DNA from 2 places in the Variovorax sp. J31P179 genome. Region 2 is predicted to be linked to the other one. Evidence: predicted binding sites of a transcription regulator. Region 2 holds the regulator's gene; the other holds the start of a gene.
The links. The regulator NrdR, encoded in region 2, represses ribonucleotide reductase genes. The targets are predictions, from matches to a motif close to CACNANATNTNGTG.

Region 1 (5,403 bases), on a different contig from region 2:
CAGCTGACCACCATGGTGCAGCAGAACGCCCAGCGCCTGTCGCGCATCGTCGACGACGTGCTCGACGTCGCCCGGGCCCGGCAGCAGCGCGTGCTGCCGCTGGGCGAGCAGGTGGCGCTCGACGCCACCGTGCGCACGCTGGCCGAGGAGTGGGTGCTGCATTCGCAGCGCCAGGGCGTGCTGCTGGTGCTCGACGCGCCGGGCCGCGACGTCCGCTTCGACATCGAGCACCTGCGCCGCATCCTCGTGAACCTGCTCGACAACGCGGCGCGCTACGCCGGCGACCGCGACGGCTCGATCCAGGTGGCGACCCGGCTCAACCCCGCCGGCCGGGCCACGCTGCAGATCTGGAGCGACGGCGCGCCGCTCGAGCCGGCGGTGCAGCGGCATCTGTTCGAGCCCTTCTTCTCGTCCGAGAGCCGCTCGAGCGGCCTGGGCCTGTTCCTCTGCCGCGAGCTGTGCGAGCGGCACGGCGCCACCATCGGCTACGAACGCCGCGCACTGTCCGCGGCCGGGCCCGAAGGCAACGAGTTCTTCGTTTCGTTTGCCGACGCCGAGACCCGGCTGACACAATAGCCGCGTGAGCACCCCCCATCCGTCCACGCCGCGCCCCGCCCAGATCCTGGTCGTCGACGACGAACCCGACCTGCGCACGCTCTATGAACTCACGCTGCTGCGCGAGGGCTACCGGGTCGAAGCCGCCGGCAGCGTGGCCGAGGCTTCCCAGCACCTCGACGCCGGCCGCTTCGACGCCGTGATCACCGACATGCGGCTGCCCGACGGGCTCGGCATGGAGATCCTGCAGCGCATCCAGCAAGACCAGCGCGGCGAGCGCTGCGTCGTCATGACCGCCTACGGCTCGGCCGAGAACGCGGTCGAGGCCCTCAAGGCCGGCGCCTTCGACTACCTCACCAAGCCGGTCGACCTGAAGCAGTTCCGGGCCGTGGTGGCTTCCGCGGTGCAGGCCACCGCGCAGCTGGCCGGTGCGCGGGCGGCCCGGCCAGTCGACGACGGCGCCAAGATCGCCAGCGCGGTCGGCAGCGGCGGCGCCGCCGCACTCGAGCGGCTGGTCGGCGACTCCGAGCCGATGCGCATCGTCAAGGCCCGCATCGCCAAGGTGGCGCGCGGCATGGCGCCGGTACTCGTGCGCGGCGAATCCGGCACCGGCAAGGAACTGGTCGCCCGCGCCGTCCATGCCTGCAGCCAGCGCAGCGACGGTCCCTTCGTCGCGGTCAACTGCGGCGCCATTCCCGAGAACCTGCTCGAAGCCGAGTTCTTCGGCGCCCGCAAGGGCTCCTACACGGGCTCCGCACAAGACCGCGATGGCTATTTCCAGGCTGCGCGCGGCGGCACGCTGTTCCTCGACGAGATCGGCGACCTGCCGCTGGCCATGCAGTCCAAGCTGCTGCGCGCGATCCAGGAACGCAGCGTGCGGCCGATCGGCTCGACCCAGGAGGACGCGGTCGACGTCCGCATCGTGAGCGCCACCCACAAGGACCTTCAGGCCGAGGTCCAGGCCAGCCGGTTCCGGCAAGACCTGTTCTATCGCCTCAACGTGATCGAGATCGCGGTGCCCGCGCTGCGCGAGCGCCGCGGCGACCTGCCGGCGCTGTGCAAGGCCCTGCTGGCGCGGATCGCGCGCGATGCCGGCATGCCGGTGCCGACCTTGTCGGCCGAGGTGCTGCAGCTGCTCGCCGAGCATCCGCTGCACGGCAACGTGCGCGAACTCGAAAACCTGCTGCACCGGGCCGTGGCCTTGAGCGACGGCGACATGCTGCACCTCGACTTCGTCGACAGCACCTTGCAGCCGAGCGAGCTGCCGCTGCGCGAGCCGGCCGCGCCGATCTACGCCGCGGCCGCCATCGCGTCGCCCCCGAAGGGCGGCGCCGCCGAGGTGCCGAACGACCTGCAGGGCTACCTCGACCAGCAGGAGCGCGAGATCCTGATCCGCGCGCTGCAAGAAACCGGCTTCAACCGCACCGCCGCGGCGGCCCGGCTGGGCCTGAGCCTGCGGCAGATCCGCTACCGGATCGCGCGCCTCGGCATCGCGACGCCAAACGGCGACGGCGCCGATGAATGAGCCCCCACGCTCCCCCACTGCGTGTGGGTCGCTGCCCCCCGAGGGGGCCGCAGGCCGCCTTGGGGCGGCCCGGCGCCGGCCTGAATCGCCCCCACGCTCCCCCACTGCGTGTGGGTCGCTGCCCCCCGAGGGGGCCGCAGGCCGCCTTGGGGCGGCCCGGCGCCAGCCTGAGCCCCCGCTCTGCGCCACGGGTCTCTGGCACGACGGCTGGTATCGCTTCGCGCGTCCGCTGCGCTCGCCCAACTTCGGGCCGCGGCCGGCCGGCGCCGACATCGACCTGATCGTGCTGCATTCGATCAGCCTGCCGCCGGGGCAGTACGGCGGCGACCAGGTCCAGCAGCTGTTCACCAATCGCCTCGACTGGGATGCGCATCCCTACTTCGGCAGCATCCGCGGCCTCGAGGTCTCGGCGCACTTCTATGTGCGGCGCAATGGCGAGCTCTGGCAGTTCGTGAGCTGCGACGACCGCGCCTGGCATGCCGGTGCGTCGTCCTGGCGCGGCCGCGCGAACTGCAACGACGATTCGATCGGCATCGAGCTCGAAGGCATCGAGGGCGGGCCCTTCGAAAGTGCCCAGTACGAGACCCTGGCCAGCCTCTGCCCGGCGATTGCGCAGCGCCATGCGATCCGCTTCATCGCCGGCCACCAGCACATCGCACCCGGCCGCAAGGAAGACCCGGGCGCCGGCTTCGACTGGCGCCTGCTGCGCGAGCAGCTCGGCTGGGACGGCGCGATGTTCCCCCCGGACACCATCGGCCGCTAGTTTTTTTCAATCGCCGGACGGCTCGCGATGCGTCCGCACGACGGCTTGCCCAGAGCGGCCCAAGTGCAGCAACCATGCGGTTTCCAAGCCCAAAAACGGCCGCAACGCCCGTCGGGCGTGGGCTGCGCTACCGTCGATCAACGGACACGGGGCACAAGCGCATTCCGGCCCCGCCATGCACCTAAAAACATTTTTTAACATTTATGGAAAACACTACATCTAGTGGGTTGTAGACCCACCAGACCCTAGATATAGTGTGTCCTGCCCGGCGCCCGACGCCCACACCCATGGCCGCCCTGGCACCGCCGCCCCAACAAGAATTGCCAACCGAGGTTTCGCATGCAAACTGCCCTGAGCACCCCCTCCGCCCCCCATTCCTCCTCGACGCCGCTCCAGCAGCGCGATGTCGCCGGCTCACCCGCCAGCAACGCGCTGGCCCACTACCAGATCATCCGCCGCAACGGCGCGGTGGTGCCCTTCGAGCCCAACAAGATCGCGATCGCGATGATGAAGGCCTTCCTCGCCGTGCACGGCACCCAGGGCGCGGCATCGGCCAGCGTGCGCGAGACGGTCGACACCCTGACCCAGGCCGTGGTGCGCGCAATGGTGCGCTCGCGTCCCGGCGGCGGCACCTTCCACATCGAAGACGTGCAGGACCAGGTCGAACTCGGCCTGATGCGCGGCGGCCACCACGAAATCGCCCGCGCCTACGTGCTGTACCGCGAGCGCCGCTCCCAGGAGCGCAGCAAGCAGGGCGAGCAGGAAGCCCCGATCGCGGTCTCCACGCTGCACGTGCTGGACCGCGGCGAACGCGTCGCGCTCGACCTCAACGAGCTCAAGGGCCTGATCGAATCCGCCTGCACCGACCTCGGCGACAGCATCACGGCCGGCCCGATCGTGGCCGAGACCATGCGCAACCTGTATGACGGCGTGCCGCTCGACGAGGTCTACAAGGCCTCGATCCTGGCCGCCCGCACGCTGATCGAGAAAGACCCCGACTACACCTTCGCCACCGCCCGCCTGCTGCTGCACACGATCTTCAAGGAAGTGATCGGCCGCGAAGTGCCGCTGGCCGAACGGGCCCAGGCCTACGCCGACTACTTCCCGCACTTCATCAAGAAGGGCGTCGACAACGAGCTGCTCGACGAGAAGCTGCTGCAGTTCGACCTGGCCCGCCTGGGCGCGGCGCTCAAGCCCGAGCGCGACCTGCAGTTCGACTACCTCGGCCTGCAGACCCTGTACGACCGCTACTTCCTGCACGTGCGCAAGTCGCGCATCGAGCTGCCGCAAGCCTTCTTCATGCGCGTCGCGATGGGCCTGTCGCTCAACGAGATCGACCGCGAAGCCCGCGCCATCGAGTTCTATGAGGTGATGTCGTCCTTCGACTTCATGTCGAGCACCCCGACCCTGTTCAACAGCGGCACCCTGCGCTCGCAGCTGTCGAGCTGCTACCTGACCACCGTGCCCGACGACCTCGACGGTATCTACGAATCCATCAAGGAAAACGCGCTGCTGTCGAAGTTCGCCGGCGGCCTCGGCAACGACTGGACCCGCGTGCGCGCCCTCGGCAGCCACATCAAGGGCACCAACGGCGAATCGCAGGGCGTCGTGCCCTTCCTCAAGGTGGTCAACGACACCGCGGTGGCGGTCAACCAGGGCGGCAAGCGCAAGGGCGCCGTCTGCACCTACCTGGAGACCTGGCACCTCGACATCGAGGAATTCCTCGAGCTGCGCAAGAACACCGGCGACGACCGCCGCCGCACGCACGACATGAACACGGCCAACTGGATCCCCGACCTGTTCATGCGCCGCGTCATGGAAAAGGGCAGCTGGACCCTGTTCTCGCCGTCGAACGTGCCCGACCTGCACGACAAGTTCGGCCTCGACTTCGAGACCGCCTACGTCGCCTACGAAGAAAAGGCTGCCCGCGGCGAGATCACGCCGAGCCGCACGCTGCAGGCCTCGGACCTGTGGCGCAAGATGCTCACGATGCTGTTCGAGACCGGCCATCCCTGGATCACCTTCAAGGACGCCTGCAACGTGCGCTCGCCGCAGCAGCACGCCGGCGTGGTCCATTCGTCGAACCTCTGCACCGAGATCACGCTCAACACCAGCGACACCGAAACCGCGGTCTGCAACCTCGGCTCGGTCAACCTGCTGCAGCACCTGAAGGACGGCAAGGTCGACCAGGCCAAGCTCCAGCGCACCATCTCCACCGCGATGCGGATGCTCGACAACGTGATCGACATCAACTACTACGCGGTCAAGAAGGCGCGCGACTCCAACCTGCGCCACCGCCCGGTCGGCCTCGGCCTGATGGGCTTCCAGGACGCGCTCTATGAGCTGCGCATCCCCTACGCCTCGCAGGACGCCGTGCAGTTCGCCGACGAATCCATGGAAGCGATCTGCTACCACGCCTACTGGGCCTCGACCGAGCTGGCGCGCGAACGCGGCAAGTACTCGAGCTACAAGGGCTCGCTGTGGGACAAGGGCGTGCTGCCGCCCGACACCCTCGACCTGCTCGAGAAGGCCCGCGGCGGCTACGTCGAGGTCGACCGCT
Region 2 (5,403 bases):
GCCCAGTGGCTTCGTCGCGCCAGGGCTCCAGCGTGCTCGCCTGGCGCAAATGCTGGCCGATGACCTGCAGCGCATGCGAGCCCTGCTGCTGCAGCTGGCTCAGGTCGCCGATGCTGGCGGCCGCGCTGCGCGTCAGCAGCAGCGTGGAGAACGCCGTGGCGATCACGAGCAGGCCGACCGCCATGCCGGCCAGTAGTTCGACCAGGCTCAAGCCGCATTGCCGGCGGCGCGGGCCTGCATGGGGATCAGGGAGTGACATGGGCCAGATGACAAAGAAGCCCGGCGGGGCAGCGCACGCCCGCCACAAGGGGACCGACCTCGAACGGGGCGTCGAGCGCCGCTTCGGACCCCGCATGCGCGCTGGCGCGCCAAGCGACCATCACGCCCAGCGTCCGCGCCTGCATGGGCGGCGGATCGGCGGTCGTCTCGAACGCCATGCCGCGGCCCTGGGGCAGGGTGGCCGCAATGGCCTGTTTCCAGCTGAGGATGTCTCGGCGCGCGAGCGTGGCGGCGTCGCATGCGGTGTCGCGGCAGGCTGGCGACGGCGCCGGCAGTTCCCACTGGGTGGCCTCGGCGGGCAAGGGGCTCATTCCGACGGGGTGGGCGCGGATGCGCTCGCCCAGGTCCTCGATCAGGCGGATCGCCTGGGCGCGATGAGCGGTGGTTCGGGCATCGGCCAGGGCGCGAAGCTGCACGCCGAGCAGGCCGAAGGCGACTAAGGCCAGCAGGGTCAGCGAGACCAGCGATTCGAGCAGTGTGATGCCCTGCTGCAGGTGCGGGCGGCCGGCGCGGTTCAGCATCTGTCGGTACCGTGAAGGGTCTGCAGCCGGCCGGCGGAAGACATGCACATGACGCGCGCGGCCTTGTCGTCGCTGCTGCGCTCGGGCCTCAGCGTGAAGCGAAAGGCGCCCAGGTTGTGAAAGCGGCCCGAGCGGTTGAGGTTCAGGTAGGTCGAAGGGGCGGCCACGCTGACCGTCGCCTCGACGCCGCGGGGCGCCGGCCAGGCCTGGATCAAGGCCTCGCCGGGGTCGTGTCGCCCGTTGCCGTCGGTGTCGGCGAACAGCGTCCAGCCGCAGCTCCAGTCCTGCTCGCTCGCCGGTGTGCAGCCGCCGCCCGAAGCCCGCCGCAGCGTGACACCGCCGCCGCGCCGGATGGCCTCCGAGCGCGCCGTGTAGAGGGCGGCGCGCAGGCCTTCCTCGGCAGCCCGCAGGCGGTAGCGTTCGAGGGTCCGGCCGAAGGCCGGCATTGCGAGCCCGACCAGGATCGCGACGATCGCGAGCACCGCCAGCACTTCGACCAGCGTGAAGCCGGACATCGGTGCGAAACGGGACAGCGGGGCGGAGGTAGGCATGACGGCCCGGATGCTAGAAGCCAAAGCACCGTCCGTGGCGTCGAGGCGCCTGCCGGGCCGCTCCCACGCGCAAGCGGTCGCTGGCTGCGCCGCCGTGACGATTCAGGAGGAAGTTGCCGGCAAGCTGACCCGCCGCGAACTCAGATGTCCCTGAGCAACTGCCTGAACTCGTCCACGTCCTCGAAGCTGCGGTAGACCGAGGCGAAGCGCACGTAGGCCACCTTGTCGAGCCGCTTGAGCTCGCGCATGACCAGTTCGCCGACCTTGGTCGATTCGATCTCCCGCAAGCCGCTGGACAGCAGCTCTTGTTCGATGCGCAGCAGCGCGATGTCGATCTGTTCGATGCCGACCGGCCGCTTGCGCAGCGCCAGCATCATCGAGGCCCGCACCTTGGCGGTGTCGAAGTCGGCCCGGCTGCCGTCCTTCTTGACCACCACCGGAAAGTTGACGTCCGGCCGCTCGTAGGTGGTGAAGCGCTTGTCGCAGCCTCCGCACTGGCGCCGGCGGCGCACGAAGTCGCCGTCTTCCGAGACCCGGGTCTCCATGACCTGGGTCTCCAGATGACCGCAGAAGGGGCACTTCATGCGCTGTCGTGCCGGTTATTTGTAGACCGGGAAGCGGCTGGTGAGCGCGTGCACCTTGGCCCGCACCGCATCGATGTTCGCTGCGTCGCGCGGGTTCTCGAGCACGTCGGCGATCAGGTTGGCGGTGGCGCGCGCTTCCTCGTCCTTGAAGCCGCGGGTGGTCATCGCCGGCGTGCCGATGCGCACGCCGCTGGTGACCATCGGCTTTTCGGGGTCGTTCGGGATCGCGTTCTTGTTGATCGTCATGTGGGCCGCGCCCAGCACGGCTTCGGCTTCCTTGCCGGTGATGCCCTTGGCGCGCAGGTCGACCAGCATCACGTGGCTTTCGGTACGGCCGCTGACGATGCGCAGGCCGCGCTCGGTCAGCGTCTCGGCGACGATCCGTGCATTGGTCACGACTTGCTGCTGGTAGGCCTTGAACTCGGGCGACAGCGCTTCCTTGAAGGCCACCGCCTTGGCCGCGATCACGTGCATCAGCGGGCCCCCCTGCAGGCCGGGGAAGATGGCGCTGTTGATCGCCTTCTCGTGCTGCGACTTCATCAGGATGATGCCGCCGCGCGGGCCGCGCAGGCTCTTGTGGGTGGTCGAGGTGACGACGTCCGCGTGCGGCACCGGGTTCGGGTACACGCCTGCTGCCACCAGGCCGGCGTAGTGGGCGATGTCGACCATGAAGATGGCGCCGACATCCTTGGCGACCTTGGCGAAGCGCTCGAAGTCGATCCGCAGCGAATAGGCCGAGGCGCCGGCGATGATCAGCTTGGGCAGGTGCTCGTGCGCCTTGCGTTCCATGGCGTCGTAGTCGATGGCTTCGTCGGCGTTCAGGCCGTAGCTCACGACATTGAACCACTTGCCGCTCATGTTGAGGGGCATGCCGTGGGTCAGGTGGCCGCCTTCGGCCAGGCTCATGCCCATGATGGTGTCGCCGGGCTTCAGGAAGGCCAGCATCACGGCCTCGTTGGCCGAGGCGCCGCAATGCGGCTGCACGTTGGCGGCGTCGGCGCCGAAGATCTGCTTGATGCGGTCGATGGCCAGCTGCTCGGCCACGTCGACGTGCTCGCAGCCGCCGTAATAGCGCTTGCCCGGATAGCCCTCGGCGTACTTGTTGGTGAGCTGCGAGCCCTGGGCGGCCATGACGGCCGGCGAGGCGTAGTTTTCGCTCGCGATCAGCTCGATGTGGTGCTCCTGGCGGGCGTTCTCGGCCTGGATGGCAGCCCAGATTTCAGGATCGGTCTGTTCGACCAGGATGTTGCGGTGGTACATGGCAGTCCTTCAAGACGATGGTCCTTGTTCTTCAACCAAACAAGGGCTGCCCAGGCGAACGGCTGATCACCCGCAAACGAACCGCGGGCGGCACGCTTCCCAGTGGTAGTCCACGTCAGCGCAATGCACCTGAAAAGGGTTGCGCCTATCGCCAGTCGCGTGCCGGCCGAGTGTAGCCGACAGCGGGCGCCGGCGCGGCCCGAAGGGCTAGGAATCGCCGAGCAGGGCGACTTGCTGCGGATCGGGCTGGGCCGGCTTGGCCGCTGCCGGCGGCGCCACGACCTGGACGGGATTGGCGCGCGGCGCCGGCGTCGTCGTGGGCGGCGCGCGGCCGGCGACCACCTGGCGCAGCCGCTCGTGCTCGGCCAGCACCTTGCCGGCATAGCCGCCGTCCTCGGTCAGATTGGCGGCGCCGACGTAGTAGCGCAGGCCGCCCTCGAGGGAGCCGGCGCGGGCGATGCATTCCTGCAGCACCTTGACGCCGACGCGCATGTTGGTCACCGGGTCGAAGGCGGTAAGGGTTCCGCCGGCGCTTTCGTACTTCTCGCCGTGGACCCGGGTCATGACCTGCATCAGGCCCTGGGCGCCGACCTGGCTCTGGGCGAAGGGATTGAAGCTGGACTCGACCGCCATGATCGCCAGGATCAGGGTCGGGTCGAGCTTGGTTTTCTTGCCGAGGTCGAAAGCCTCGGCGACCAGCACGCTCAACGGCTCGGCCGCCACCCGGTACTTCTTGCTGAGCCAGTAGGCCACCGCGGCCTGCTGCTTGGGCAGTTCGTGAGGGCTGGCGGCGGTGGTCCGCTCGATCGCAGTGGGCTCCAGGTCGCTGACCTCGACGGCCTCGGGCACGGGCTTGCGCGATTGCAGCCAGCCCATCAGCTGCTCTTCGCCGGTCTGCCGCAGGTCCGGGCGGGCGGCCAGCGCCAGCACGGCGAACACGGTCGCCAGCCCGAGCAGGGCGAAGCTGTTGTGGGTGATCTCGAAGAAGCCGTCGACCACGTCGGACACGAAGGTCCGTAGCCCGCGGGCTGTGGCATCTAACGCCTGTTTCATCGCTCTTCCTTTCTGTGCGGCACCCGTTCGCAGCGCCACGGGGGCGGAGCAGAAAGGAAGCGGCGCTTGGATTGGTACGAATCAGGACCGCGCGAAAAATAGGGAGAGAGCGCGGCCGCCTGATCAAGCCGGCAGATGCCGGCAGCGGATTTGGGAGAGTCCGGCCACTCGGGGGCTCGGGAAAGATTGGCATTCTAGGGACCGCTAAATATCTGGTCAAGAATATAAGATAGGTCTGATATTCTAATTTCGATGTAAAGAAATGTATGAAATAGTGCACGAATCGGCTGCACGAGATCCATTGAAAACGCGATTTGCAATCCATCCGCATAGCGCATAGGCTCTACTTGCCTGAGCTATCAGGCGTCTACCAAGGTCCAGTGGCCCGACGAGCAAAATCCGACGGCCCAGCGGCTGAGGCCCAACGGTGGCAATCCCTTGCTGCCAGCATGACCGGAACGATTGAACTTCCGGTCGAGCGAAAAGATGGCATGGGCGTTTCGCCCGCCATCGAGCCCGGAGGCCTGACTTCGCGTCGAGCCGCCGGGCTTTCTCACTTTGGGGCCGCCATGGGTTTGGGGCACACTCCCCATCGATGAATGCTGCTTTGCTGAAACAGAACAAATGGGTGCGGCGCGGGCTCTGGACGCTGCTGATCCTGCTGGCGGTCTGGGTGATCGCATGGCTGGCGGTACCGCCGATCGTCAAGGGCCAGGTGCAGAAGATCGCCAGCGACAAGCTGGGCCGCCAGGTCACGGTGGGCAAGATCGAGTTCAAGCCCTGGACGCTCGAGCTCGCGGTGAACGACCTGCGCATCGCCACTGCCGACGGCAGCCAGCCGCAGGTCGCCGTCAAGCGCATCTATGTCGACGCCGAGCTGCAGTCCATCCTGCGCCTCGCACCGGTGATCGACGCGGTCCGGATCGAGGCGCCTGCGATCCAGCTCACGCACCTCGCCGATGGCCGCTACGACATCGACGACATCCTGGCCCGGCTGACTCCCGCGCCGGAGCCCCCCGATGCGCCCAAGAAGGACCCGCCGCGGTTCGCCGTCTACAACATTGCCATCACCGACGGCGCCGTCGACTTCAGCGACGAAACCGTCAAGCGCCGCCACGAGCTGCGCGAATTCGCACTCAGCGTGCCCTTTCTGAG

Region 1: QTI17_RS14340 (ribonucleoside-diphosphate reductase subunit alpha) is a predicted target of NrdR. The motif match lies at 3,055-3,068, and genes of this name have one in related genera.

Annotation. Positions count from the first base shown of each region.
Region 1 covers NZ_JASZYL010000005.1:102,182-107,584, forward strand. Annotated here, with positions in the region: gene QTI17_RS14325 (two-component system sensor histidine kinase NtrB) at 1-576, shown strand, start outside; gene QTI17_RS14330 (sigma-54-dependent transcriptional regulator) at 581-2,080, shown strand; gene ampD (1,6-anhydro-N-acetylmuramyl-L-alanine amidase AmpD) at 2,199-2,843, shown strand; gene QTI17_RS14340 (ribonucleoside-diphosphate reductase subunit alpha) at 3,183-5,403, shown strand, end outside.
Region 2 covers NZ_JASZYL010000002.1:157,457-162,859, forward strand. Annotated here, with positions in the region: gene QTI17_RS05075 (prepilin-type N-terminal cleavage/methylation domain-containing protein) at 1-355, opposite strand, end outside; gene QTI17_RS05080 (type IV pilus modification PilV family protein) at 246-800, opposite strand; gene QTI17_RS05085 (GspH/FimT family pseudopilin) at 794-1,351, opposite strand; gene nrdR (transcriptional regulator NrdR) at 1,492-1,935, opposite strand; gene glyA (serine hydroxymethyltransferase) at 1,951-3,195, opposite strand; ZMP/ZTP riboswitch at 3,237-3,364, opposite strand; gene QTI17_RS05100 (lytic transglycosylase domain-containing protein) at 3,403-4,248, opposite strand; gene QTI17_RS05105 (DUF748 domain-containing protein) at 4,844-5,403, shown strand, end outside.